2 regions of the Marinomonas mediterranea MMB-1 genome follow, and region 2 is predicted to be linked to the other one. Evidence: riboswitches for the same ligand, from Rfam matches in the RefSeq annotation. Region 2 holds a riboswitch; the other holds the start of a gene.
What was found. Region 2 has a riboswitch for thiamine pyrophosphate ahead of thiC (phosphomethylpyrimidine synthase ThiC). Riboswitches for the same ligand answer to the same signal wherever they lie in the genome.
Positions count from the first base shown of each region.

Region 1: another riboswitch for thiamine pyrophosphate. It lies ahead of thiB (thiamine ABC transporter substrate binding subunit); the one in region 2 lies ahead of thiC (phosphomethylpyrimidine synthase ThiC).

Region 1 covers NC_015276.1:3,584,236-3,599,097, forward strand. Annotated here, with positions in the region: gene thiP (thiamine/thiamine pyrophosphate ABC transporter permease) at 1-916, opposite strand, end outside; gene thiB (thiamine ABC transporter substrate binding subunit) at 937-1,944, opposite strand; TPP riboswitch at 1,989-2,112, opposite strand; gene MARME_RS16440 (glutathionylspermidine synthase family protein) at 2,254-3,420, opposite strand; gene MARME_RS16445 (DUF1190 domain-containing protein) at 3,421-4,026, opposite strand; gene MARME_RS16450 (DUF350 domain-containing protein) at 4,037-4,456, opposite strand; gene MARME_RS16455 (YjfK family protein) at 4,487-5,134, opposite strand; gene MARME_RS16460 (PspA/IM30 family protein) at 5,267-5,956, opposite strand; gene MARME_RS16465 (DUF2170 family protein) at 5,953-6,357, opposite strand; gene MARME_RS16470 (DUF6471 domain-containing protein) at 6,527-6,805, shown strand; gene MARME_RS16475 (rhomboid family intramembrane serine protease) at 6,798-7,343, shown strand; gene MARME_RS16480 (3-deoxy-D-manno-octulosonic acid transferase) at 7,330-8,568, opposite strand; gene msbA (lipid A export permease/ATP-binding protein MsbA) at 8,589-10,373, opposite strand; gene hldE (bifunctional D-glycero-beta-D-manno-heptose-7-phosphate kinase/D-glycero-beta-D-manno-heptose 1-phosphate adenylyltransferase HldE) at 10,374-11,801, opposite strand; gene MARME_RS16495 (AGE family epimerase/isomerase) at 11,900-13,036, shown strand; gene rfaD (ADP-glyceromanno-heptose 6-epimerase) at 13,048-13,995, shown strand; gene waaF (lipopolysaccharide heptosyltransferase II) at 13,988-14,862, shown strand, end outside.
Region 2 covers NC_015276.1:2,080,781-2,095,642, reverse strand. Annotated here, with positions in the region: gene MARME_RS09615 (hybrid sensor histidine kinase/response regulator) at 1-1,530, opposite strand, end outside; gene MARME_RS09610 (molybdopterin-dependent oxidoreductase) at 1,549-2,085, opposite strand; gene MARME_RS09605 (aldo/keto reductase) at 2,207-3,112, opposite strand; gene aroA (3-phosphoshikimate 1-carboxyvinyltransferase) at 3,309-4,586, shown strand; gene MARME_RS09595 (Spy/CpxP family protein refolding chaperone) at 4,708-5,286, opposite strand; gene thiH (2-iminoacetate synthase ThiH) at 5,414-6,616, opposite strand; gene MARME_RS09585 (thiazole synthase) at 6,613-7,440, opposite strand; gene thiS (sulfur carrier protein ThiS) at 7,445-7,645, opposite strand; gene thiE (thiamine phosphate synthase) at 7,649-9,271, opposite strand; gene thiC (phosphomethylpyrimidine synthase ThiC) at 9,317-11,266, opposite strand; TPP riboswitch at 11,460-11,566, opposite strand; gene MARME_RS09565 (NADPH-dependent FMN reductase) at 11,789-12,355, shown strand; gene MARME_RS09560 (phytanoyl-CoA dioxygenase family protein) at 12,363-13,394, opposite strand; gene MARME_RS09555 (GlxA family transcriptional regulator) at 13,447-14,421, opposite strand; gene MARME_RS09550 (O-acetylserine/cysteine exporter) at 14,486-14,862, opposite strand, start outside.

The sequences.
Region 1 (14,862 bases), 1.5 Mb from region 2:
GCGGCACCATGAGCAACAATGCCATCAGGCACGCTAAAACATCGATAAGTAGGGATAACCTCCCCCCTTTAAATTGACTTCGTTGCCCTTCAATCAAGCTAACATCTTGACTTAAAACGGGAGAATAGCGATACACACACCATGCAACAACTGAACAGATACACACTTGTAGAAGTGACAAAAAACTCGCTTTGGCAATATCAAAATCAAACCGTAACGCCTGATAAATCGCCACTTCTAACGTACTCGACTTAGGCCCTCCTCCTAAACTTAGCACGACCGCAAAACTTGAAAAACACAGCATGAAAATGAGAACAAAAGCACCGGGTAACGCTTTACGAATATAATGCCATTCAATAATCTTAAACGCGTACCAACGACCAAAACCAAATTGATTCGCCAAACGCCACTGAGCATCAGGAATCATCTGATACACCTGCAATATCAGACGCACTGCCAATGGCATATTGAAAAAGACATGGGCGAGCAAAATACCAAACAAACCATATAAGCCAAACACATCCGCAACACCACTAAACACGCCATTGCTACCGTACACCATAACGATGCCTAAAATGGCAATGATCGCTGGCACCACCATAGAAACCGCAAACAAATTCAGAAGAAAGCGTCGCCCCCAAAAATGTCGGTGATACAAACAAGAAGCCACAGGTATCGCCAACGCAATGCTAATAAGCGTACTTAACAAAGCCTGAAGAAAAGAAAACCGGATAAGACGCCAAAGATAAGGCTCTTGAAGATAGCCCGCCCACTCAACAGGCGATGAGTACAGCAATAGGGAAAAGAAGGCCGCAAAGCCAACCAAAAGATAAAACAGGAGCCCGCCTAAGGCGGGCCAATGTGATCGTAGAAAAGTATTCAAAAAGGTTCGCTTCCCAACAATAAAATCACCCATTCACGAACCCAAATGAACGACTATCGAGTTGTCGCATTTAACCACTCGTTAATCCAAGCTTTACGGTGTTCCGCAACATCATTAGCAGGAAGCGTCAGTACCTTCGTAGGCTGCTGTAATTGAGAGAAAATCTCAGGCAACTCATTAACGTCATCAATGACCGGCAGCATCCAGTTTCCCGTCGCAACTGTATTTTGGAACTCAGACGTCAAAATAAACGACATAAACTGCTGCGCCAACGCTTTATTAGGTGCATTTTTAAGCGTCGCGGCTACTTCTACTTGAGGATAAAAACCTTCTGATGCTGGGGCCGCTTTGTATTTTGTCTCACCTTCGGCAACAACATGATACGCAGGCGATGTTGTGTAGCTCAGTACCACATCTGCTTCTCCTTTAAGGAATAAGCTATACGCATCGTACCAACCTTTTGTCACGGTTACCGTATGAGAAGCAAGCGTTTCCCATGCTTGATCTGCGCTGTCACCATAGACGGACTTCATCCATAGCAACAACCCCAATCCAGGCGTCGAAGTACGAGGATCTTGATAGATCACCCTCAAATCTTTATTTTCAACCACTTCCTTTAAGCTTTTAGGTGGTTGAGCCATCGCTTCGCTGTTGTAAATAAACGCGAAATAACCTTGGTCAAACGGAACAAAGTATTTGTCGCTCCACCCACCAGCAACATTCACGTTAGAAGTGTCAACAGCATGCTCTGCTAACAAACCGGTTTTCTTAGCCGCTTCCATTACATTTAGGTCAAGCCCCAAAACCACATCAGCCGAAGAGCTTAATCCTTCTAACTGAACACGAGAGAGAATACCAACCGAAGAATCCAACGTGACGTAGTTCAAAGTACAATCGCATTGTGCTTCGAATTTTGTTTTGATTTTTGGACCCGGGCCCCAGTCAGAGGCAAACGAATCATAGGTATAAACATTTAATGTAGATGCAGCAACAGCAGAACTTGCTGTAACCAACATCACAGATGCAGAAAAGGCAGTTAACAAAGTTTTTTTAAAAGACATCAGGTCGCTCCAATTACGAGCGGCGTACAGCAGAAATGGCAAGACAAGACTCGCTATCTCAATTCCTACGCCAGCATTATCTGGTTCAGGTTCAATGGGTTAGCAAAGCTTCTCAGCCACACAGCTCATCGATAGATGAGCAGATGTATGGCACCCCAAGAGATAAATCGGGTTTATTGTAATCAGCAATTAAATCAAAGTCACTTTAAAGTAACAGGACATACATCTTAAATTGCATAAACTACGCACTTTCACTGATTGATGATTTCTTATTTAAAGTTATGACGTAACACAGGGCTTTTAATGAGGCTAAAGAATAACATGCGGTAAAAATCGACTCATGTCTTGAGTGATGGGGTTGCTGTCTTCTCTGATCGAGATGCCAACCGCTTGATTATCGACTAACCAACTGCCGATCAATGTATAACTATCACCAAATTTTGGCAGCATATGCGTCGCTTGATAGATAAAACCTTCCTCACCATAGGGGCCGGATGACGCTTCAATATCGGCATTATCCCCAATAAATGAAATGTTCGAACCTTCACGAGAAAAGATTGGTTTTTTAACAAGAGAGTCTAAGCCTGTTGCCAAATGCAGCTCGTCTTCAAAAAATGCAGGCAGCAGATTCGGATGGTTAGGAAACATTTTCCATAACATGGGCAAAAGCGCTTTATTGGAAAGAATACTCTTCCAAGGAGGCTCCAACCAACGGATATTATTGCTTCCAAGGTGCTCAGAAAACGCCTCCTGAAATATAAACTCCCAAGGATACAATTTGAACATTGAACTGATAACTTGATTTTTCAGGTCCGTAAAATGGCCGAATTCATCCCGACCAATATCATCAATGTACACAAAGTCCGTTTCGATGCCCGCCTCATTGGCACAGTCTTCGAGATACTGAACCGTGCCACGATCTTCGGGAGTGTCCTTACAACAAGAGAAGTGCAAAACTCGGTCTGGCGTTAGGTATTTTATTTCTTTAAAACGATTTACCAGCTTTTCTTGCAAGCTATTAAACTGATCTGAAGCGCTAGACAGCTTGCCTGCATCGACTTTATCTTGCAACCAAAGCCATTGCCAAAAACCAGTCTCGTAAACACTGGTAGGAGTATCCGCATTATTTTCATATAGCTTTGCGTCTCCTTTACCAGAATACGCAAAATCTAATCGAGAATATAAACTAGGGTCACCGTTAGTCCAAGATTGACGAATAAAGTCCCACTGGGCCTCTGGTATACAAAAGCGTCGCAACAAGGCATCGTCATTCACAACGCGCTCAACCGCCGCTAAACACATCTGGTGAACTTCTTCTGTGGGCTCTTCGATGCCTTTTTCAATCTGTTCTAATGTAAACTGATAGTAGGCACTTTCATCCCAGTATTTTTCCCCATACATGGTATGAAACTCAAAGCCAAACTCTTCTGCTTTTTGTTGCCAATTTAACCGTTCAGCAGTAGGGATGCGAAACATCTAGCCGCCCCACCCTTTCGATTTACCACCGCCCCAATTTGACTTGGCAGATGCCACCGCACCAAAACCTCCGCGCGAGACTGTGCGCGTTACTTTTGGTTTTGGCTTCAATGCTGAAGGAGGAACAGAATACGAACGCTTTCCAGGGGTACCAATAATAGCGCCATCCGCTGTCATCAACCTATTACGATAGGATGATCCTGAATTACGATATTGATAAACGGGATTATAGGTATAGGCTCTATTATTCAACATGTTACCTATCATAAAGCCGGTCAACATCGGCATAAAAAAGCCAGAGGATTGCGGTCTGATACATTGATCATAACCAAAATCTTCTTCACATTGCCGCTCACTTCCATATCTAGGACCAGTACGTACCGACTCTTCAATCGCTTTTTGATACGCGACCTGACATTGTTGCAACGAAAGTGTGGTATTCGCAGTACAGTCTTCAACAGAAGATACAACCTTTACTTCTTCATCAGGCTGGCTGCATGCCGTTAAGGTAATCGCTGCAATCGCGAGCGTAAGTGGTCGAAACGCGGGATGCTTCGGACCTTCTTTGCGCATTTTATTAAGGCTAATATATTGGCTTCTTTTCACAATATACTCCTCAATAAGTCATACATGCTGAATTAAGTACCCCTACGGAAACACTGACCGACGCGAGAATAATCCCTGCGCTCACTTCATTGGCAATGATTCGAGCAACAATTTTTGGCATAAAGATGAATCGAACCACGGCAAATGCGAGAGATTGCGCGACGAGTGCGATTAGCCCCCAAATAGCGAAATCGACAATAGAAACCGAGTTGGATGCCGCGCCTCCCAACGCAATTGAAAAACCAATGATAGCGCCACCTAAACCAATAGAAGCCGCCGTATTTTGTTCGGATTTAATCAACTTCCATTCGTCATGAGGGGTAATGAACGAGTACACGAAAGTAAAGACAACGACGAATAAGAGAGCCAGGCCAAAATAGCCACCAAAATTACCAACACTTATGAGAAGGTCTTGCACTTGCGGATCCATAAAAATTCCTTGTTTGTAAATGATTAGTTATTAACCATGGATTGTTAATTGAGAAGGGCTTAGTGTAATACCAGTACTTAACACAAAACAGCGATTTAACCCACCTTGCTGCTCACTTTCCTCCGCTGAAAGGAAGAGTGATTCAGTACAATCATTGGCTATTTCACGCTCAAATAGCATTATAAATTGATCCGTTTCTGACATTTCACCTTCGTCGTCATAAGTACGTTCTTGTACATATACAGGATTGTGGTAGTCGCTCGCAGAGGTCCAAACCCTCTGATAAAGATGGTTTTCTAATTCGTAAGTCGGCGTGCCTATTTGTTGGTTTAACAAGGTATCCCACACACTTTGGGAGGCGATATCTTGAGTGTCGTAAAAATGAAAAAGCTTTACATCAACAACGTCTTCCGCTTTTTTACCGCCTTCAGCAATGACTTGGAGAAAGGCATCATCATCCGTATAAAAACGAAACATCCACGTTCCATCAAGTTCTGCGATTCCTGCCGCCTTTATTATGTAGCTAGAAGCAGCGTTATCAATGACTAGACTGTCTTGCGTCATTCGCATTAAAAGTGGGTCTATTTCAAAACTACCACCTAAGCGCAACCCCATAATAGAAGGTGTATCTTGAGATGGGGACTTTGGTTTATTTTTCTTAAAAAGTGACGAAAACATAGTCTCGCTCTTAGTCGTAACCTTAACAGAATCCCATAAAGGTTCGTTATTTAGCTTACAAAAAATGTATAAATATAGCCGCAGCGCCTTAATATGATGCTCCGTGCGCAAACGCGGCTATATTATACGCCTCTACCCTTTCTTAGAAGCAAGTAACTGCGCAAGCTTGTCTGAACCGCTTTTGCTTGCTCCCGATTTAATACCTGCCGCTTTTAATTTAGAGTCCAATGAACTACCGGACTCTTCAGCCGCTAGCTCTTCGGCAACGTCTAACTCAGCACTGCGTTGCTTTTGCTTTTCTTTAATACGATCAAGGCTACTTAAGGCAGTTTTGACTTTGCTATTTGCACCCATATGCCGAGTCGATACAGCAACTTGTGCTTGTTGAACAGACTCTGTTGCTTTCACTTGCTCTATCTGCTGCTCCATGCGACGAACATTGGTTTTTGCTTTTGAAATATTGGCTTTCAAAGACTTTTCAGAAGATAAAAAGCTATCAAGAATACCTTGCTCAACGTCAAGAGTAGATTCTAATTCACTGACTCTATCAGCACATTCGATCGCTAATGCCTCATCAGTCTCGCTCGCTGCAATAGCATGATTCGTATAGGTTTCGATATCCGCTTTCAATGCCGATACTTTGCCTTCAGCTAATTTACGTTTCGCCATAATACGAGTTAGACTTTCATCACAAGATTGAAGCTCTTTTTTCGCTTCACGCATCTCTTGATCCAGTATGCGAATCGCTTGAGAATCAGCAACGGCTTCGATCCCTTCATTGGTTGCACCACGAAGTGCTGTCCATAATTTTTTCAGGCTCATAGTACGATCTCCATATTTAGGTCGTCACTGTATAACTCAAGAAACTCGGATACATTATTGAAAAGGGTTTCAATCTCTTCCAGTACAACACTTTCTTTACTGTCAATGGATAACGCACCAAATGCAATGTAGTACTCATCATCACCGATGTTTTTAATGCAGATAGAGGTTAGCGGTACTAACTGATGGCTGCGTAAAATGAGGTTGTTCAAACGGTCTTTATCTTTGACATTCGCCGCTGAAAATAACGCTGTCTCGACCAAAATTTGCTGATTGCCCACATAGACAAAAACATCAATGCCTTCATCATTAGAAATATTTAGACACTCACCTTCTGGCTCTACAACCCAATTAGGCTGAGCTTCAATGAGCGTCAACAGTGTATCTTTGTTCCAGGACATAAAGTTTTCCTTTTAATAACGACAGAAGAGCGTGTAACATAAGCAACGAATATAGCACCTAGAAAACAACTGTCAACTATGATCTATGCTCATTGCAGTGCATCGAAGGTATAGTTAATATGGGCTTAATCACTATAAATCAATCATATTTAATCAAATAACGAACATAATGAACCCAGATCAAAATATTAAAAACCGACACTCTCTATCTCCCTATAAACTTGCAATCACTCGTTACATTCGTTCGTCTCTCGCATTAAAAGGGATGAAGTACGAAGACCTATCTATGGCATTGGATAAAAAGGGAATCTGTATGACGCCAGAGAATTTACGTAGCAAAACACATAAAGGCATGTTTTCCGCCGATCTATTTGCAGTCATCGTGGATGTATTGGAGTTGGAAGACACTGCGCTGCAAGAGATCCTAAAGCAGGTAAAAAATGTTTAAGAAAATCATCCCAGCAGAAATAACGTATTTTGTTATCGCTATCTGGGGCGTATTTTTCGCCAACATTATTTTAGTCGGGATCAATCTAAATCAATTTGGAATTCGCCCAAGAACGCTGGATGGTTTATACGGTATAGTATTGTCACCGTTTTTACACGCAGGACTTTACCATTTGATTTCGAATACCCTTCCTTTACTTGTTCTAGGGAGTTTGCTGAGAGCGTCAGTCGGATCAAATAAATTACGCTATATAATGACCCTTGGCGCTCTTGGCTCGGGCATCGGAGTTTGGTGCTTTGGAAGCAGTCATGTCATAGTCGGCGCTTCGGGAATGGTGTTTGCGTTACTTGGCTTTATGTTTTCCAACGCGTTATTCAACCCTAGTATACGCAACTGGTTAATTGCTATTGCCGCTTTTATTACCTACGGCGGAGCACTTTTTTCGCTCGTTAGCTTCCTACCTTATATTTCATGGGCTGCGCATTTCTGGGGGTTCATTTCAGGCGTTGTGCTATCGATATTACTTAGACAGAAGTAAGCTCTTCAATGTGCTCTAACGTGCGCTCCAACGCCCCTTGATTCTTTTGAGCATAAACCAGCGCTTTTTGCCCCATTTCTACCCTATTATCTCTTTCGCTTAGTGCTATTAGAGCTTTAACAAGCGCATCTTTCGCTTCACAACGTAGTGCTCCACCCTCTTCAATCAAGGATTGAGTAATTTCTTTAAAATTAAAGGTATGAGGCCCAACTAAAATGGGCTTTCCTAGTACGGCAGGCTCAATTGGGTTATGTCCGCCACGTTCAATTAGACTGCCGCCAACAAAAGCAACGTCAGAAGCTTGATAATAGCGCATAAGCTCACCCATGCTGTCGCCAATTAACACATCAGTGTCACACCAATTATTGGTCTTATCGTCAGAACGTTTTTCTACTTTTGAAAAAAACTGATTGGCAAGTTTCGTGACACTTTCAAAGCGCTCTGGGTGCCTTGGCACAAGAATAAGCAAAGCATTGGGAAAGGTATTTTTTAATGTTTTGTGCACAGCAAGTAAGACTTCGTCTTCACCGTCATGCGTACTGGCTCCGATCCAAACAAAGCGGTTTGAACCAAGCGCTTCCCGCCAGTCTGACTCAAGCACATCTTGTGAGAGCATAACGTCAAACTTAATACTGCCAGACACTTCTACATGCCTCGCGCCAAGCTCAATAAAGCGGGCTGAGTCATTTTCATGATGAGCGAGAAATAAATCGGGGAAAGCAAACAGCTTACGAGAGAAGCCTGAAAATCGTTTGTAGTTTTTCGCCGACTTTTCGCTCATTCGAGCATTAACAATACAGATCGGAATGTTTTTGGCTTTAAGACCTTTTAAAAGGTTAGGCCATAGTTCCGTCTCAATGATTGCCATTCGCCGACATTGAACCTGACTCAGCGCCTTATTCACATACGCCGGATAATCCATAGGCAAATAACGATGTACGATTTGATTACCAAACAGCTTAATCGCTTGTTCAGCTCCCGTCGGCGTGACAGTGGTTAGTAAGAGAGTTTGCTGTGGGTGAGCTGCAAGCCACCGAGCTACTAACTCTTTGGCTGCTAAGACTTCACCCACTGAGGCACAATGCAACCAGAACTCGACTTTGGTTTCAGGCCAGTTTCCAAACACTTCTTCAAGACGATAATTTGAATAACTCGCCTGATAGCGCCGAACCTTTTTCATCAAAACAGGTTTGAGACATTTAAGCAGTACTTGATATAACCACATAGACGCTTATTTGAACCTATTTATTCTGCAAACTGCTGTTTGTGAAGCTGTGCATAAGCACCGTCTTTTTCAAGAAGTTCAGAATGCGTACCGACTTCGACGATCTCCCCGTGATCTATTACCGCAATCATATCTGCTTTTTCTATGGTTGAGAGTCGATGGGCAATCGCGATGGTAGTGCGGTTCTCCATCAAGGTATCTAAGGCTTGCTGAATTGCTCGCTCTGATTCACTGTCCAATGCAGAAGTCGCTTCGTCCAAAATAAGAATAGGCGCATTCTTCAAGATCGCACGAGCAATTGCGATACGCTGACGTTGTCCACCCGAAAGCAATACACCATTCTCACCAACGACGGTATCAAACCCGTTTTCTAGTTCTTGAATAAAGTCGAGTGCATTCGCGGCTTTAGCAGCGTCGATTATTTTCTGGTCTGGTGTATTCCGCAATCGACCATAAGCGATGTTTTCTCGAATGGTGCCATTAAACAATACAACATTCTGATTAACCAGTGCGATCTTGTCCCGCAATGAGGTCAGGTCATAGTCTTGTATTTCATGACCATCGATTAAAAGACGGCCGCCCGTGACGTCATAAAAACGAGGAATTAGGCTTGCGATGGTTGATTTACCGCCACCAGAGCGCCCCACTAAAGCCAACGTTTTACCCGCTTCAAGCGTTAAGCTGACGTCGTTCAATGCCAACTTATCCGAAGATGGGTATTGAAAACGCACATCCTCCCAACGAATTTCTCCCTTTAGGGAATTTGAACGTCGTTTACCTTGGTCAACTTCTTCGTCCATATCAATAAACTCAAAGATACTTTGAGCGGCAGCGATACCTTTCTGCAGGATGCTGTTCACTTCCGTCAGCTGTCGCATCGGTTTGCTGAGCATGCCAGCGGCGGTAATAAAAGAAACAAAATCGCCTGATGACATGTTGTCACTGAACGTTGGGTCAAGTGCCAACCAAATTAAGCCAGAGAGCGAAATCGCCACTAGAAACTGAACAATAGGGGTATTAAGTGCTTTGGTTAACTCCATTTTCAGTTGAGATCGGCGATTTTCATGGGCCGCATCACGAAAACGTTTGGTTTCGTATTCAATCCCACCAAAGATTTTAACAACTTCCTGCCCTTTGATGGCTTCAGAAGCCACATCAGTCACTCCCCCCATCGCACCTTGTATGCGCTTACTTAGCTTTCTAAAACGCTTAGAAGCATAAGATACGACTAATCCGATAACAGGAAGAATAATCAGAAACAATAACGACAGTTTCCAATTAATGTAGAGCATGTAACCCAGCAAACCAACAACGGTAAAACCCTCGCGAAGTATGACCTTAATCGCGGAGGTAACAGACCCTGTTACCTGTTCGGTATCATACGTAATTTTTGAGAGTAAGCGCCCCGAAGGCATGCTGTGGAAATAGTTGGAAGGCAACACGACCATTTTTTCAAACATACTGGTTCTTAGATCGTATACCACTTTATTGGCTATCAAGGCCATAAAGTAGCTACCTAGAAAGGTACCCAAACCACGAATAATAAAAATCACCAGTATCGCAAGCGGGATGAGTAGTCTATTTTCCGCAATCTCATTGTTAGATACTACATCAACTATGTGTTTCAAGATCCAAGCTTGAGCTGGCTCCATTGCGGAGTACAAAACAAAACCAAATACACTTAGAGCAAAATAAAACCAAGAAGAACGTATATAGCCCAAGAGACGTAAATAAACCTTTAAGCCTGACTCATCTAGTGGTTTGTGTTGAGCATCTTTCGAAGAAGCTTGAGCTGCTTTTTGCATTTAGCCATTCGCCTTTTCGATAATTGAAGTCGTCGAGTAACCATCGACAAAGGTTAAGACTTTTACTTCACCACCGGAATTAATCACGTGATCCGCTCCGACAATACTATCAATCGTGTAGTCGCCGCCTTTGACGAGTACATCAGGTGACAATGCTTCGATCAGTTCTTTAGGAGTGTCTTCGTCAAAACAAGTCACCCAATCAATAGCACCAATACCTTCTAGTACCGCCATTCGATGCTTAAGATCATTAATGGGGCGCTTTTCACCTTTAAGACGCTTTACAGATGCATCAGTATTTACGGCTACAATTAACCGATCACCTAAGGCTTTTGCTTGCCTCATATAGGCAACATGCCCGGGGTGTAAAATATCAAAACACCCGTTGGTGAAAACTACTTTTTCACCATTAAGTTGAGCAAGTTTAATCTGTTCTCGCACTTGCTCTGGCGATAAAACACCAAAATTAGTCGTTCGCGAGCGCGCAAACATGATGACCTCTAACTGCTCCGAGGTAATAGAGGCGGTTCCAAGTTTTCCGACTACAAAACCAGCGGCTTGATTCGCATACTCAACGGCATCAACAAAACGCTGACTAGTTACGTATACTGCTGTAAGAGCAGCGATCACCGTATCGCCTGCTCCTGTAACATCAAATACTTCCTTAGCCGCCGTAGCCAGTGAGAAAGGGTTGTGATTATCTTGCAGTAAAACCAAACCATCTTCACCGCGTGTGACTAACAAGGCATCCCAGCTATGTTTCTCTCGAAGCGCATTACCTTTGTCAACAATTTCTTTAGCGCTCTCACACTTGCCAACGATCGCTTCAAATTCACTTAAATTCGGTTTAACCAGTGTTGCGCCTTGATAAATAGAAAAATCGTTTCCTTTCGGGTCAACAAAGCTGGGCACGTTCTGTTTATTCGCTGCTTCAATTAGATCAGGCACACCCGCTAAACAGCCTTTCGCGTAATCAGAGAAAATGACAGCATTTGCATTGGGTAAACACTCGGTCACCGCTTCTAAGATCTTCTCATTTTGCTCAAGTGTGTCTTCACGCTCTTCGAAATCAAGGCGTATTAGCTGTTGATGGCGGCTAATCACTCGCAGTTTAGTAATAGTAGGAAGCGCTGGAGAGTAAACAAAGTGACATTCTACACCTTCCTTCTCTAGCGACTTTTTAAGTATACCCGCATTTTCATCGTCACCGACTACACCCACTAAAGTGACCGAGACGCCTAACTTAGCTAACCCCAGGGCGACATTGGCTGCACCACCAGGGCGGTCTTCAATATTAGAGACTTTCACAACTTGCACAGGGGCTTCAGGCGAAATTCGAGAAGTGCCGCCATGCCAATAGCGATCCAACATTACATCGCCTACTACAAGTATGTTTTTATCTTTAAAATTCAAGTAAGAAGAGTTCATAAATGCTTTAATCATCGATTTTTGAAGGCCGACATCTTATCATAGTCGCACTCTAAGTTGGACACACCAAAATCATCTAAACCCGAGCTTACATAAATATGTTTCAAAATAGTCTCATTTCTTGTCAAAACCTGTTTTTTCACGGCATTTTGAAAAACTGGCAAGAGCATGCATTTGATCCTTTACGCGGCTTTAGCTATGAAAGCATGCGACACAATTGGGAAAGAAATAAGGTTGGTCGTGTACGCCTACTGACTCAATGTCGCCAACTTTATACATTAAGTCATGCTTCTTTGTCTTACTCTGATTGCGTCAACAACTCTTTGCTAACGCCGTTATTTGATTTCATTCTGGCTCATTTTAAACAGGATCAACGGTGGATATTTTCCTTAAATGACGACTTAGAAAAGCTCGATACCAAGACTGATGCTTACGCTCTGGCGTTCGTTTTACTCTCGTTCAGTCATTACTTCAAAGCAACAGGCGACGAAAGAGCACTTAATGAAATACAAGTAACTCACGATTTTTTACAAGATAATATGCGTTCAGAGTTTGGCGGTTTTGAGGAGAGCTACCCTATAGATCGCTCCTTGATTCGACGACAGAACCCTCACATGCATTTACTTGAAGGTTACCTTGCCGCATACGAAGTGACACAAGAAACTGCCTATAAAATTCAAATTGGTGAGTTACTAACGCTTGCACGTTCCGCGTTTTTTGATCCAATAACCAATACTCTACGAGAGTTTTTTCTAAAAAACTGGAAAGTTCACCCGTCGGAAGGACACATCATTGAGCCAGGGCACCACTTTGAGTGGATATGGCTACTGCATAAGGCAAACAAAGTTTCTCCAAATTCAATGAACATAGAGATTGCAGATAAGCTTTGGTCTATCGCGTCTAAACATGGAATTTCTGAAAAAAGTGGCGTGTTTAACCAAATCCATGCTGATAGCTACGTAACACTAGACACTGAAAAGCGTATTTGGCCGATAACAGAATACTTAAAAGCGTTGTGTGTCATTGATCTGGACGAAAACGAAAAATTAGATCGTTTCGAAAAAGCTCTATCGTTTTTAAAAGATCATTACTTTACAGCAGACGGCAGATGGAACGAGTATTTAAATGAAGACGATTCCCCGAAAAATATCCCTCTACCAGGCACCACGACCTACCATATTTTCTTAGGTCTAAACGAAGTGATAAACTGGTCGCAAACTGAATTTACTAAATAGGATAACGCAGCATGTATATAGTCACCGGCGGAGCCGGCTTTATCGGTAGTAATATCATCAAAGCGCTTAACAAACGCGGCATTACCAATATTCTTTTAGTAGATGATCTTACTGACGGTAAAAAATGCCTAAACCTTTCCGATCTCAACATTGCTGATTACATGGACATGTACGACTTTCTTGAGTTAGTAAAAGCAAACGCTCTTAACTTGAAAGTTGATGCCGTATTCCACGAAGGTGCATGTTCAGCAACCACCGAATGGAACGGCAAATATGTTATGGACGTCAATTACCAATACTCAAAAGCGGTGTTACATTGGTGCTTAAAAAACAAAGTGTCTTTTTCATATGCCTCTTCTGCATCGGTTTATGGTGCTGGACCAATCTTTCAAGAAACAAGAGACCACGAAAACCCGCTAAACATGTACGCGTTTTCAAAGTTTCAATTTGATCAATACGTTAGAACTATTCTTCCAGAAGCAAAATCACAAATCGTCGGCTTCCGATATTTTAACGTCTATGGGCCGCGTGAAAACCACAAAGGGTCCATGGCAAGTGTCGCTTTCCATCTTCGCAATCAAGTACTTGCAGGAGAAAACCCAAAACTGTTCGGCGCTTATGACGGCTATGAAGCCGGCGGGCAAAGTCGAGACTTTATCTATGTTGAAGATTTAGTCGAAACCAAATTATGGTTCCTCGAAAATGACGACAAGTCTGGCATTTTCAATTTGGGCACAGGACATGCAGAACCTTTTAGAACCATCGCTGAAACAGTGATAGAACATTATGGAAAAGGTGAAATTGAGTACATTTCATTCCCAGAGCATTTAAAAGGCGCTTATCAAAGTTTTACTCAGGCAGATATCAGTAAACTGCGAGACTCTGGCTACACTGGCAACTTTAGAAGCCTTTCAGAAGGCGTGAAAGATTACATGACATGGTTAGACAGTCGTGACTAAATATTTAATTGTAGGCCCTTCTTGGGTAGGCGATATGGTCATGGCCCAGAGCCTATTTATTCGCTTAAAAGACATTGAGCCGGATTGCATCATTGATGTTATCGGACCTAACTGGTCAGCACCAATTCTAGCTCGTATGCCAGAAGTTCGAAACGCCATTAGTCTACCAACAGGGCATGGCGAATGGGGGATTTCGACTCGACGCAATTTAGGAAAGTCACTTCGAGCTGAGAAATACGATAAGTCGATTACAATTCCGCGTTCTTGGAAGTCGGCGCTCGTGCCCTTTTTTGCCTCAATCCCACATAGAGTTGGGTTTCACGGCGAGCAGCGATACATTCTTTTAAACGAACGACGCAAACTTGATAAGAGTATTTTAAACCAGACAGTAAAACGTTTTGTCTCTCTTGGAGAGGAGCTGCACAACGCTTATCCTCCTACGTCCTTGCCAGAGCCTAAATTAACCGTCAACTCAGACAACCAAGCGAACCTCTACACAACATTGGGACTTTCAGATAGACCTGCAATTGCACTAATGGCAGGTGCTGAGTTCGGCCCTTCTAAACAGTGGCCAATATCGCACTTTAGAGAGGTTGCTAAAGCGGCACTCCAAAAAGGCTACCAAGTTTGGACACTAGGAGGGCCGAAGGACTCTGAGGACGGAGATCGTATTCTTGAAGAACTTGGTGAGGAGGCGATCAATTTATGCGGTAAAACGAAACTCGTTGACGCTATCGATTTACTAGGAGCTGCGGACATTGCAGTCAGTAATGACTCGGGCTTAATGCACGTCGCTGCCGCAGTTGGTACCAAGGTACACGGTATTTATGGTTCCACCAGCGAGCTGTTTACACCCCCTCTTACTGA
Region 2 (14,862 bases):
ACGTCGTTCATTAACCAACTCATTCGAAACAACTTGAAAGCTTGGAAGGTACTTGGAGTTCCCAATAAACTGAGCAGCATGCCGATCATCAGGTATCAGAATAAGCTTTGACTTCGATGCGTAAGTAAACTGAGAAGACGCTTTATCAATTTGATAGGGCAACTCGATAAAGAATGTCGTTCCGCGCCCCACTTGGCTTTTAAAAGATATGTGCCCACCCATTAGCTCTAACAATCTTTTGCTGATACTTAACCCAAGCCCTGTGCCGCCGTATTTTCGTGTTGTACTGGCATCGGCTTGCGTAAAGCCATCAAAAACATCAAGAGTAGAGTCAATACCAATCCCAGAGTCTTCCACACAAAATAATAGCCCTCCTTCTTGACGCCTTTTCACCGTCACACAGACATACCCCTTATCTGTGAACTTGATCGCATTTCCTACAACGTTTACCAACACTTGCTGAATGCGAGTCACATCGCCAATAAAGGCATCATCGAGATTGAAGTCACGCTGAACAAGCAACAGTAGTTTCTTAGATCGTGCGGTGGGTAAGCTAATGTGATGAATGTACTCTAGGACATCATCCAGTAAATAGGAGCGTTCAACGAGGTCAAGTTTGCCTGATTCAACTTTTGAAAAGTCCAAAATATCATTAATCAGTTGCAGTAGATTATTAGAGGATTCGTCAATTCGATTAATATAACGCCGCTGCCTTTCTTGAAGCTCAGTATCCAATACGAGGTGCGTCAAGCCGATGATGGCGTTCATGGGGGTTCTTATTTCATGGCTCATCGTTGCAAGAAAATCTGACTTTGCTTGAGCAGCTACTTTGGCAGCCACGGCCGTTTCCTCAAGGTCGTTTGCCAATCGCGCCATTCTTTTGTTGTCCCTTAGACTTTCTCGTATCAAATACATAAGCAGGGCAATGATAATCGACATCGTAACGGTGAGCAGCATAACCAGCACCCCAAGCTGATTATATAACCGCAATTCGATTGCTCGAGCATTAACACGGTCATCCGATTTAAGCTGCAACCCCCCAACCGAAATCAGTTTGGCGTACTTTTTTATAATCACAGATTCACGCTGAATAATACTAACCTCATCGATGGTCATATCGTCTTTATATAAAAGAAGATCTATATGATCAAACGACGTTTTAATCAGTTCAATATTCTGATCAAAATTAGCAGTTCGTTTACTAAACCGATTCAGCTTGCCTGCTAACAATATGTTTACTCGGCTGTATAAAATATCAAACCTTAGACGCGTATTAGACAGCCGTTTATCAGAAACAACCCCTGATTTTTTGAAGTCATTTAGCAACAGCATTGATTGATTGGCAAATAAATGAGATTCATGATCAAGCTGGTACATCGCCCACAGCGTATCTTCATCACTTTGATTTGCAATAGACTCTGCGCGTTGATGAATTTCAAAATAAAAATAAACAGACGCGGCTAAAAAGAGGGACGCAATAAAGGCAAGAAAACCTAAGGTAAACCGAGCCTTTATCGCGACATTATTCATTGGAATGTTGGGAAAAAGCTAGTCGACTCGAATCGACTTTACCTGCCAAACAGACCGATTCTGAATGACTTCGTTATTGAGTGATGGGTCATCGTCGAATGGATAAACGACAAAAATCGGCCCTTTATCTCTTACACTCAGCATTTTTCCATCGCTCATCAAAGCAAGCAATACATTATGCTTTTTAGCATCGGCAACAGGAACAATCGCGCTGTAGTCATTCAGAGCCGTCACCACCATTTGACTTCCAGACGCGCCCACTGCTTCCAAAACCGCTTTTAGACGAGGACCTGAGTAGGTATTAACCCCGTCGGTCCAAGGAGTATTGGTAACCTGATCTTCAAAGCCTAATTCACGAAGCATGGCCAGATCAAACTCAGCACCATTTGGCGTATTTTGCTCCGAGATTTTACCTGTTACAGTCAGAACCACTCGCCCCTCTGGCGCATCCAATGCATAAGCATTCATTGAGACGGCCGCTGAGAACAGTGTGGCATAGGCGACTTTTTGCATCGCCCCAGTTCGTAGAGATAAAGTACGTTTAACGCTCTGCATCACAGAAACTCCTTTCACTCATCACAAAAACAATTAGCTCACATCTCATTATAGAAATAATAGTCAATAAATCATGGGAGATTAACGAATTGACACCAAACGACACCAAGCGCACATATTGCTAAGGCAATGGCTGTCCTCGAGCAGCCTCCCAAATATCAAACCATTGATCCTGAGACAGTGATACATTCAAAGCATCGACGGCAGAAGACAATCGTTCTACTTTTCCAGAGCCTAAGACAGGGCATATTTTAGAAGGGTGTTGCAGTAACCAAGCCAACGCAATCTGATCAACCGACGCATCCTGTTCACTCGCGACCTTTTGTAAAACGCCCCTCACCTCCTCTTGATGGCTAGAAAGCCCCATTTCCTTAAACAGTGCACCGCCGCCAAAGGGCGACCACGCCATCGGTGTAACAGCGTGTTGTTGTAAATGATTCAAACTACTGTCTTCAATATGTTTAGGTGCAACTACTGACAATTCGATTTGATTTACGATTAAGGGCACCTCTAATCTCGACTGGAGTAAATCAAACTGAGCAGGAGAAAAGTTAGAAACACCAAAATGCTTGACCTTACCAAGGGTAAACAAATGCTCAAAGGCACCCGCAACGTCGTCTGGGTCCATCAATGGGTTTGGACGATGCAGTAACAAAAGATCAATGTAATCAGTATTTAGATTGAAAAGCGATTGCTCAACCGAACGAATAATATGCTCCGGCGAATGATCATATCGATATCGACGCACATCTGGACGTTGATCGCTCGGCAGTCGAATACCACATTTGGAGATCAGTTGAATACCATCGCGCAGCTCAGGTTTAATCTTTAGAGCTTCTCCAAACAGAGATTCACAACGATAGTCACCGTAGATATCAGCATGATCAAAGGTGGTCACACCTAATTCCATTGCCTGCTCAATAAACGCCAGTCGCTCTTGGGCATTAAAACCCCACTCATTCATTCTCCAAAAGCCCTGAGAGATTCTAGAACCTTCAAACCCTAATGGATGATACTGATGTTTCACTTTGTGTCCTCTAGTCGTAAATATGGGTGCATTTCACTGGATTATAACGCGTCAATACGTATACACTATACGCCCTAAAATAATACCAAGCTTGCATTCTAAATCGTTAAAAACGGTTATTTATGTAAATGCTTTGGAATAAAACACACATGCGGCACACCGCAGCTCACATGCAAACGACGATACAGGAACTTTGATGGAAAGTTTAACGCTTGGCCCCCTTTCTTCCGCCAATGGAGAAATCCAGATCCCAGGGTCGAAAAGTCTTTCAAACCGCATTCTTCTATTAGCGACTCTTGCTAAAGGCACCACCAAAATAACCAACCTTCTCGACAGCGATGATATTCGTCACATGTTGAACGCTTTGAAAACAATGGGCGTACAATACACACTTGAAGACGACGGCCGCACTTGTATCCTAGAAGGCTTAGGCGGTCCGATTAATGCAACCCAAGCTGATTTATTCTTAGGCAATGCAGGCACAGCAATGCGCCCGTTGGCCGCAGCCTTGTGCTTAGGCGAAGGCGAGTTTCTACTGCATGGCGAGCCTCGCATGCACGAACGTCCCATTGGAGACCTTATCGACGCACTTAAATCATTAGGTGTCGACGTCGAATATCAAGCCGAGTCCGGTTACCCTCCGCTGAAAATAAATGCCGCTGGTCTTAATGGTGGTGAAGTTTCAATAAAAGGGAATATTTCGAGTCAATTCTTAACGGCATTACTAATGAGTGCGCCGCTGGCGAAAAATGACTTAGTTATTCGTGTTGACGGCGAACTGGTTTCCAAGCCCTATATTGATATCACCCTTCACGTTATGAAGCAGTTTGGTATCGAAGTTGAAAACCAAGACTATCAAGCCTTCGTCGTAAAAGGCCAACAAACCTACGTCAGCCCTGGTGAAATCATGGTTGAAGGCGACGCGTCATCTGCATCGTACTTTTTGGCTGCTGCTGCCATTGCTGGCGGTAAAATCAAAGTCCACGGCGTGGGTTCTGACAGTGTCCAAGGTGATGTTAAATTTGCGGACGCGCTTGCGGCAATGGGCGCAAAAATCACTTATGGCCCTACTTGGATAGAATCTGAACGCGGCGAGCTAAAAGGCATTGATATGGACATGAACCATATCCCTGATGCGGCAATGACCATTGCAACCACGGCTCTTTTCGCTGAAGGCACGACAACGATCCGCAACATTTACAACTGGCGTGTAAAAGAGACCGATCGCTTAAACGCGATGGCAACGGAACTTAAAAAGTTAGGCGCTGACGTAATCGAAGGTGACGACTACATCACCGTTACTCCAGTACCAACACTAAAACACGCGGCAATTGATACTTATAATGATCACAGAATCGCGATGTGTTTCTCACTTGTCGCCTTCTCTGATACGAAAGTAACAATCAACGATCCGGGTTGTACCTCGAAAACCTTCCCAACTTACTTCGATTTATTTTCCCAAGTCGCTAAGTAATAGAACGTTGAAAAACGTCACCTAAACTAGCGCAAAAAATCGAATAAAAAAGGCCCCATAAAGAGTTATGGGGCCTTTTAGTTTTCAACTCAGAGCCTGAAACACTTAGTAAAGAAATACCCTAGAGAGGCTTCTTTTTAGGTTCTTCGAACGGCAGTCTTTTTTTAGGTCCAATTCGATGCGGCCTTCTTTCAGACAACTCAAGATAAGCGGTTTGTTGCTCTGAGCTCAGAACAGCAAATAAAGCGGCCTTATTCTTCGCTTTCACTTTAATCAGGTCTTTCACTAAGTCAGCTTGTTTAGCAGCACTTTCACCCACTTTTTCTAAGTATTTTTCGTCACTTGGCGTAAGCCTATGCATTTGTCTTTCGAGAGAAACCAGTTGCTTTTCAAGCGATTTGATTTCCTCATTGCCTTTCTCCAAGACAGTAAATACTTTGATACGGGTTTCGCTATCTAACTCCAACTCTTTAGAAAGGCGCGCCAACGTCCCTTCTACTTTAGCCATATCCGGCATTTCACCTTTGCGCATGCCATCGAAAAACATACCGTCCATCAATGGGGGAGGCATTAACCTAGCATGCTCTGGATGAGGGCCTTTCATACCGGCCCCCGCCATTGCATATGAACCAGCGCCAGTGATACATAACGCAACCAAACTCGCTCGGCTAAGCAAACCACTCACTTTTATCCTCATCATCCTCATCTCCTTTATCATCGCCAATGGATGATCTTATTATGAGCAATCGAGTGTGATTGTGTGTCAGCCATAAGAAAATGCAGTGTAAAGGCGCCTTTAACTGTTCGATAACCACCTTTAAGCGATATCACCGCAACGCTGGGTCCCAATCCTTCCAGACCACTTCCCTACCTTGCTGACGAATCATGTTAGAAACATCGTAAACAGATCGATCATCGCTGATTTCGAATTGTTCCAGAGCTTCTTTTGCGTCTTCGGCGTACCCTCCTGGCTGAGTCTTTGACTCTGCGCTCATCGTCGTTACACCAAAGCGAATGGCATGCTTTCGAAACTCGGCAGACTCTCGCGTAGATAAGCTCATTTCAACATCTGCATCAAACAACCGCCATGCCGTCATGAGCTGTATCAGCTCTTTATCAGAAATCACAGATTTAGGCTGAATCCCTCCTTCACAGGGACGTATTCTAGGGAAAGCCACGCTAAAACGTGAACGCCAGTAACGCTTCTGCAAATGACGTAGATGCGCCGCCATCATCACTGAGTCGATTCGCCAATCATCCAACCCCAATAGAACGCCCAACCCAATTTTGTGAATACCTGCTTGACCAATGCGATCAGGCGCGTCGAGTCGATAATTAAAATTGGACTTATTGCCACGAAGATGGTGCTCTAAATACGTTTGTCGGCGGTAAGTTTCTTGATATACCAAAACGGCATCCAATCCCAAACTTTGCAACCGCTTATAATCACTGGATTCCAACGGCTGAACTTCCATTGATAACTGACTAAAGGCAGGTTTGAATTGCGGCAAAACCTTCTCAAAATAGGGCATTGAAACCTTATTCGTCTCGCCTGTAACAAGCAAAATCGAATCAAAGCCTTTGGACTTAATCGCCGCAATTTCACAATCAATTTGCTCGGCGCTTAAGGTTAAACGTTTAATCGCATTACTCATGGAAAAGCCGCAATAGGTACATTCGTTTGCGCACGTATTAGACAGGTACAGCGGTGCAAACAAGCTGACCGTATTGCCAAATCGCTGCATCGTGAGCCGTTCACTTTGAGTAATCATCTCCATTAGATAGGGTTTCGCCGCCTCAGAGATCAGCGCAGCGAAATCAAACAATGTTTTTTTTCTACTCGCCAGCGCCTGTTCAACATCTCGTGTTGTCGCATTCTTACACCAAGATCCAAACTCTTCCCAGTTCAAATGGTTTTCAAGCACATCACTAAATTGCCCACTCACCGCAGCGCTTTGCTCCAACAGCCTGATACGTTGCTTAGTGACTTTTTTTGGTGACGAGTGATCGGTGGATTGAGGCGTATTCATGACAACGTGTCCAAGAAATTTGTCAATGGACTCGAGGCGCTTGCCTCATTTGACTGTCGACCTAGGCCTGCCTCGTAGGCTAGGCGTCCTGCCTGAACCGCCAGTTTAAATGCTGCGCCCATATTTTCAGGGTTTGGAGACACCGCCATCGCTGTGTTTACCAACACCGCGTCCGCACCCATTTCCATCGCTTGTGCTGCGTGAGACGGTGCGCCTATTCCTGCGTCTACGATCACAGGAACATTAGTCTGTTTAATAATGATCTCCAAAAATCGCTTGCTGGCCAACCCTTGGTTAGAACCAATCGGGGCGCCTAATGGCATCACGCACTGACATCCCACCTCTTCCAGCCGTTTACAAAGTACCGGATCAGCATGAATGTATGGCATCACAACAAAGCCTAAACGCACTAACTCTTCGGCTGCCGTGAGTGTTTCGATCGGATCAGGCATTAAATACCGTGGATCTGGGTGTATTTCCAGCTTCACCCAATTTGTATCCAACAACTCACTAGACAGCTGCGCGGCATAAACCGCTTCTTTAGCCGTTCGCGCGCCAGAGGTATTGGGTAGCAGCTTGATACCGCTTCTTTGCAGGGGTTCTAATATGTTGTCTGAACGATTTTTTAAATCCATCCGCCTAAGCGCCAGTGTCGTTAATTCGCTACCGCTGGCAGCGATAGACGACATCATATGCGCCGAGCTTGCGTATTTACCTGTTCCAGTAAACAGTCGTGAACCAAACTCATGCCCCGCTATGGACAACGACCTTGTTTGCAGACTATCAAGCTGAGTGCCATTTAGATTATTTCTGTTTGATGTCATCTTTTTACCCTCCTGCAATCGATTCAAATAAATCCAGACTCATTCCATCTTGAATGTCGGTCTTATCCCACTGGCTTTTTGGAACAACATGACCGTTTACAGCCACTGCAATATGACGACCTAAGTCAAGCTCATCAATCAACTCACGAATCGTCGTTGCTTGGCTTAGCACTGAATCACCGTTTATTAATAACGACTTTTCCATACGCTACCCCTCCTCCTGCTTCGCGCTGTCTATTACAGACGCTGTGCTAGAAGTCGACTCATGGTCAGAAGGCTTTTTACAAGCCAAAAGAATCCGCTTTATTGCAAGCTCCGGTTCAGGCGAGAGTGTAATGGCCGTCACTAGTGCTATAGAATCGACGCCCGTTTGCTTTACTGCTGCTACTCGACTTTCACTGATTCCACCAATGGCAACCGTCGAATAATGACCTTTCAGAAGCGCTACGTACCTTTTAAGGCGTTTCGTTCCTTGAGGTGACGAAGGCATGTCTTTTGTTTGAGTTGGAAAGATATGCCCTAAGGCGACATAACTCGGCTTAATAGAAAGCACTTTTGCGATTTCAAAGTAACCGTGGGTACTGATACCCAAGCGTAAACCTGCTTCTTTGATCTGTTGCAAATCGGCGATTTCTAGATCTTCTTGACCTAAATGAACGCCAAACGCGCCATACTCGATGGCTTTTTCCCAATAGTCATTAATAAACACTTGCGCGTCATAAGCACGACCCAACGCAATGGCTTGACGAATATGCTCGTCTAGATCAGGATCATTAGGGTTTTTTATGCGCAGTTGTGCGGTTTTCACGCCTTGTTTAAGTGTGCGTTCTAACCATTCAATCGAATCCAATACAGGGTACAGTGACATTTTTGAGGTTTGAACCAGTGCAAACTCATCTTCCATTGCAACGCGGGTTTTAAGAGATGACACGCTAGAACAAATCGTAGGAAAATACGAAAGCGTCGATGGCCAACTCGGTGGCCCCAGTGGTCCAGCCCCCGCCCCAATCTCGACGCCAAGACTTAGCGCTTCACTAATATACGCTTTGGCAAGCGTTAAGGCATCCAGCAACTCATAACCGTGGGCCATAAAACTGGCAATTGCCGTCGATAGTGTGCAACCCGTGCCTCGGTCATTGTGCGCAGTTAACCTTGGCGCGCTAAAACCAATGGCCTGCTGCTCATTCGATAAAAGCCAGTCGCAACTGACATCCTGTGTTTTGTCGTGACCTCCTTTCACAAACCACTGTGTATTAAAGTCTTTTAACCAAGGCGAAACACGTGCATATAATTCACTTGGCGAGGTGGAATTAACAGTATTACCTAGCAACACTTCGGCTTCATGTAAATTGGGTGTCACCAAAGTCACATTAGGGAAAATTTCCCGTAGCAATGCACCGACTACTCCAGATTCTTGAAGCTGATTACCCTTATTGGTACTGGCCGCCATAACAGGATCAAAGATCACTGGCACCGTCGGAAATTTCTCTCGAACCGCCCTTAACCAATGACCGCACTCGCTAATCAAATTCTCTGTCGGTAACAAACTCACTTTTATCGCATCGGGGATAACGTCATCCAATAACGTTATCCACTGCTGATTAAACACCTCTAAACTGACGGGCTCGACTAAATCCACTTGCTTTGAGTTTTGCGCTGTAACCGAGGTCACGATCGTTTGTACGTGACACCCCAGATCTTGCCCTGTTCTTAAATCCGCCTGTAATCCAGCATGAGCCGACGAATCAGACCCGCCGACACACCAAACGACAGGCATTCTGCTAGCGCTGACGGCAACGCCGCCAGCCTTCTCTTTTTCAACGTTTTTCATAACCAACCTTTTGACATTCGCTTTTAAATACGCACTATTGAGGCGTTAACTTTCAAGTTTGTCGGTGGTTAAATAAACGTCGCTTCCTAATTCTTTAAACTGCTCAGACATCTCCTGCATACCTTGCTCCACATTGATCGCGTCAATACGGTCAGCGTTTTGAGCATTGGACTCCTCTAACCCTTTGGCGTAGTCTCGAACTTCCTGAGTAATTTTCATCGAACAGAATTTCGGGCCACACATTGAGCAAAAATGCGCGACTTTTCCTGACGCTTGAGGAAGAGTTTCATCGTGAAATGAACGTGCTGTTTCAGGATCAAGAGACAGGTTGAATTGATCTTCCCAGCGGAACTCAAAACGCGCTTTTGACAAGGCATTATCGCGAATCTGCGCACCGGGATGCCCTTTTGCCAAATCAGCAGCATGAGCGGCAATCTTATAGGTAATCAATCCTTCTTTTACATCTTCTTTATTTGGTAGGCCAAGATGTTCTTTTGGTGTCACGTAACATAGCATGGCACAACCATACCAGCCGATTTGAGCCGCACCGATACCTGACGTGAAGTGGTCGTAGCCGGGCGCAATGTCTTGTGTCAATGGCCCTAATGTATAAAACGGCGCTTCATGACAATGCTCTAGCTGAAGATCCATATTCTCCTTGATAAGCTGCATTGGCACATGCCCAGGCCCTTCAATCATGACCTGAACATCGTATTCCCAAGCGACTTTGGTTAACTCACCAAGCGTCAACAATTCAGACAGCTGCGCTTCGTCGTTCGCATCCATAATAGAACCTGGGCGAAGACCATCGCCTAGCGACAGGGACACATCGTACGCGGCACAGATTTCACAGATTTCACGGAATCGCGTATATAAAAAGTTTTCAGTGTGATGCGCTAAACACCACTTCGCCATGATTGAACCGCCACGAGACACGATGCCAGTTAAGCGTTTCGCGGTCATAGGCACATAACGTAAAAGCACGCCACAGTGAATCGTGAAATAATCGACGCCCTGCTCAGCTTGCTCAATCAAGGTGTCTTTAAACACGTCCCAGTTTAGGTCTTCGGCAACCCCATTTACTTTTTCAAGTGCTTGATAAATTGGCACAGTACCAATAGGTACAGGCGAGTTACGCAAAATCCATTCACGCGTTTCATGAATATTCTTACCCGTAGACAAATCCATGACGGTGTCAGCACCCCAACGTGTTGACCAAACTAGCTTTTCAACTTCTTCTTCTATCGAAGACGTCACCGCAGAGTTACCAATGTTGGCATTGACCTTCACCAAGAAATTTCGACCTATAATCATAGGTTCTGTTTCAGGGTGGTTAATATTAGCGGGAATAATAGCGCGGCCTGCCGCAACTTCTTGACGAACAAACTCTGGCGTTATTTCTGTTTGAAGATTTGCACCGAAACTTTGACCTAGATGCTGTTTCTGCAACAACTCACTTTTAATGGCTTCGCGATTTTGATTCTCTCGGATCGCAATGTATTCCATCTCTGGCGTAACAATACCTTGCTTAGCGTAGTGCATTTGAGAGACACATTTGCCATTTTTGGCTCTGCGAACTTTTGGCAGTTCCTTGAATCTTAATTCGTCTAATTTTTCGTTCATCAAACGCTGTTGAGCAAATTCAGAACTGACGTTTACCAATGTTTCCGTATCATTTCGGTCTTCGATCCACTTGGAACGTGGGGTACGAATTCCCTTATGCACGTCGATACTTTCTTGTGGGTCTGAATAAGGACCTGAGCAATCATAGACGTAAATAGCTTCGTTCGGCTCAAAGGTTAAATTATCTGGATCTGACCCAATAGGCGTATCGGTTAGATTGATTTTGCGCATCGGAACTTGAATCGAAGCGTCGCTGCCTTCGATGTAAACACGCTCTGAAGCGGGACACGGTTTCGCCTGTAGAGACTCAATAAATTCCTTTGCCTCTAAACGGCTTTGTTCGCGAGTTTGTTTTGTAATTTTGTTCGACATGAGCATTATCCATATTATTAAACTTAGAAAATGCTTGTCAGGAGATTACCTATCAAAATATGAGCGTACTCATATGCGTTAGGTAACAGTATTCGATGAATTTAAAAGCGCAGTACTCGTTAGCAGTCTGAGAGACATCTCACAGCAAATACACTCGTAAAATCATCAGAAATACATTTGCTGCAGAATAAAGAAAGTAAATTTTCTTGTTCCCTACGCAGGTGGTTAAGCCTGATCAGGTTCCGCGGATCCCGCATTTAATTATGCGATCTCAGCCAAATGGCACTCCGACAAGTTTTTTTATATAAACAAATTGCAATCTGAGTGTAAAGCGAAAAGAAATAACCGTGTGTTTAGGTTTGTCGGAAAGCACTAATCTGACGCTGACGCATTAATTTTCTATGGTAGTGATTTAGCTAAGAAGGTAATGTAATTAAACAAGACCATACTAACTGGAAACTTTGTTTACACGTATTGAGTTTCCATCATAAGGACAAACCAAACAATGGAAGTAAAAGAAAAATGAGTAGGATTTATACAATCTCAGCAGTGTCAGGCAGCCTCCGCACCGCTTCGCTAAATACTCTGTATTTGAATGCTCTTAAGGCCACAGCGCCCGACAACGTTGAGTTTCACATATTTAACGATTTAGAATCTATTCCCCCCTTTAATGTAGACAAGGACGAAAATCCGCCAAGTTCAGTTTCGCGCTGGAAGGCATTTTTAGAACCCGCTGATTTAATCGTATTGTGCAGCCCTGAATACGCTCACGGCGTCTCTGGCGTGATGAAGAATGCATTAGACTGGCTAGTTTCGAGCTATCTACTAATAGATCGCCCAATAGCATTACCCAACATATCTGTCAGGGCAACTCATGCTCAAGAACATATGTATGAAGTCATCCGCACAATGGGTTTTTCAATCATTGAAGAGTGCAGCTTAAAAGCCTCGCATGAAAGCCCGCTTGTAAACATCGAATACAACTTGGAACAGATGCTCAGCGACAAAATGATTGTCGAACAGTTGAACCTGTTTTGGGACAGAGCGGAGACTTTCTTAGCCTATCAAGACTCAACGTCTTCATCTTAATTTAGCATTATTCAGTGAGCCGAGGGCAACATGGAACCATGTTAATGTATTGCACTATTCTTGGTGCATCACCCTGATTTGGGCGACTTCCATGCGGCAGATACGAATGCCAGATTATCAAATCTCCGGCTTCTGCTCCTATTGGTTTGGAGCCCAAAGCATGTAAGTCTTGTTTCTGCGGGTCCGAGTTCTGATCAAGCTCAGCAAGCCACTTTTCGAGATGTTTATGAAAACCTGGGACGAGTGTCAACGCCCCTTGCTCAGGCTCAGTATCAGTTAAATAGAGAATGCCTTGCGTTGAGAACATCAAAGGTCGGCTAAAGTCCAAATCCCAGTGAAGATCGGGCCCAGGAAAAAGGTGCGCCGCGGTCTGAGGTGGATTAAAGCCGCACCGATCATGCGACACCCAAAGATCACTTGTTCCCCAAAGCTGAGCAAAGGCTTTATGGATTTTTAAGCTGTAACGATTTTGATCAAATACCTTATTCTGAATCTCTTCAATCATGATGCCATGACGTTCTGGCGCCTGCGTCGAATACCAAGAAGCAGGATCTGAAGGGGTCCCATTAATCAACTCCCAAATTACATTTTCGGCTTGCTTAGCGTGCTCGATAGGGACGGCTTGTTTAAGGATGACATAGCCATGTTCTTCCCAAAATAAAAGATCTTCGTTACTCAACACTGGCGGGTATTGATCGACACGCTGCAAATAACGCGCTATTTCTGGATTTGGCTGAGTTAAACCGAACGCGGTTTGAAGACGATTAACAGTGAGTGGTTTTGGCAGACCAGCCAACTCTACAATCCAACGCTCGAACTCTTCGAACGAAGCATTTTGGGTGTATAAATAGCTTAGCACCTGCTGAACACTGATTCCTAGCGCATTGTATATTGCACAATCTAACTCATGTTCAGCTCGTCTGTCGCCATCTTGTCCTTGTTTAAACCCATTCACTGAGGACCATATACGCTTTATCTGGGGAACACCAAGCTCTCCAATGTCAGTTGATAAAGCCATCCTGTCTGTGCTTTCAGCCATATTCCATTTAACTCCGATTAACGTACCTTGGGTGCATGGCGCTATTGTCAAATTATTGGTCAATTCTGTTTACTCTAAACGCGGACGGCGGTTGGCTATACCGCCTCGCCCATAATCGCCTAAACTGACGAGGGTCGTCAAACCCGCAGTGCTCGGCAATGTCATCTATCGTCCAGCGCGTTGTTTGTAGCAGCTGCATAGCCAATGAAATGCGTAAATTATGAATGTACTCTCGCGTCGTTATACCTGTATTGTCTTTGAACATTCGCGTTAAATGGCGAGGGCTACAGCCAACGAGTTCCGATAGCTCTTCCAGAGCCCACATTCTTGTAGGGTTTTCCTGAATCTTATCTTGAACTTGATGGACGCTATTGTGAATGTGATTGCGGTTTTCGAGCCAAGGTGATGCACTTGGGTCGTTTGGTCCTCGTCGTGAGAACAAGACCATATGACGAGCAACCTGACTGGCGCAATTCGCGCCACAGGTTTGTTGCACCAGATGCAGCGCTAAATCAATCCCCGCTGAGATCCCAGCACTGCTGTAAACATTACCATCTACCACAAAGAGTCGGTTATCAAGCACCTTTGACGTTGCATCCGTTTCTCTAAGTTCGTCTAAATGAGCATGATGCGTTGTACAAAGTCGATGGGAGAAGATGCCAAGGCTCGCAAACACAACAGCACCACTGCAAATACTAATAAACTTAGAAAACTGCCCTGCTAGTCGGTCAAACCAGTGACCTATTCGGGTAATCGATTCCGAAGTTAAATCGACGTTTTTCCCAACTGTTCCAGTGCATAAAAGCCAACTATTAGGTTCGATATGGCTAGGAAGAGGATCGACTCGAACATCTAAACCAATCGAGTTTCTAACTTGCTTAACGGGTCCGATGAACTTGAGATTAAAGTTTGCAAAACCGAGCCGCTGAGCATACTGAAACACTTCGGCGGGCCCGGCCACATCAAGTAACACTGAATCCGGTAACACCAAAAAGTAAAGATTGATTTGAGCTTCGCACGACGTCACCTTTACACCCTCTTTTTACTCGTAGATTCGTTCTTCTAATGTGCTAACTTGCGACACCTAACCACTATTCAACTGCGCACCGTTTAACATTTTTGATGCTCTCTATCAGTTTCGCACCAAACGCGTTGAAGAGCAGCCCGCACAACACCAAGACAACGCCTACCCATTGATACGGCGCTAATACCTCGTCAAATAGCAAGGTCGATGCCGTCAGACCAACTACGGGCACGCCTAAGGTCAACGGAGCGACTTGGCTTGCTGGATGCCGACTGATTAAATAGCCCCAAACGCTGTAACCGACAATCGTTGCAATGAGGACAACATAAGCAATTGCACCAATTGCAGGCCAACCTATGTTCATGATTGAACGAATCATGACGTCTTTCCCTTCAACCATGAACGACATGATCAAAAATGGAATGGGCGGTATCCAAGAACTCC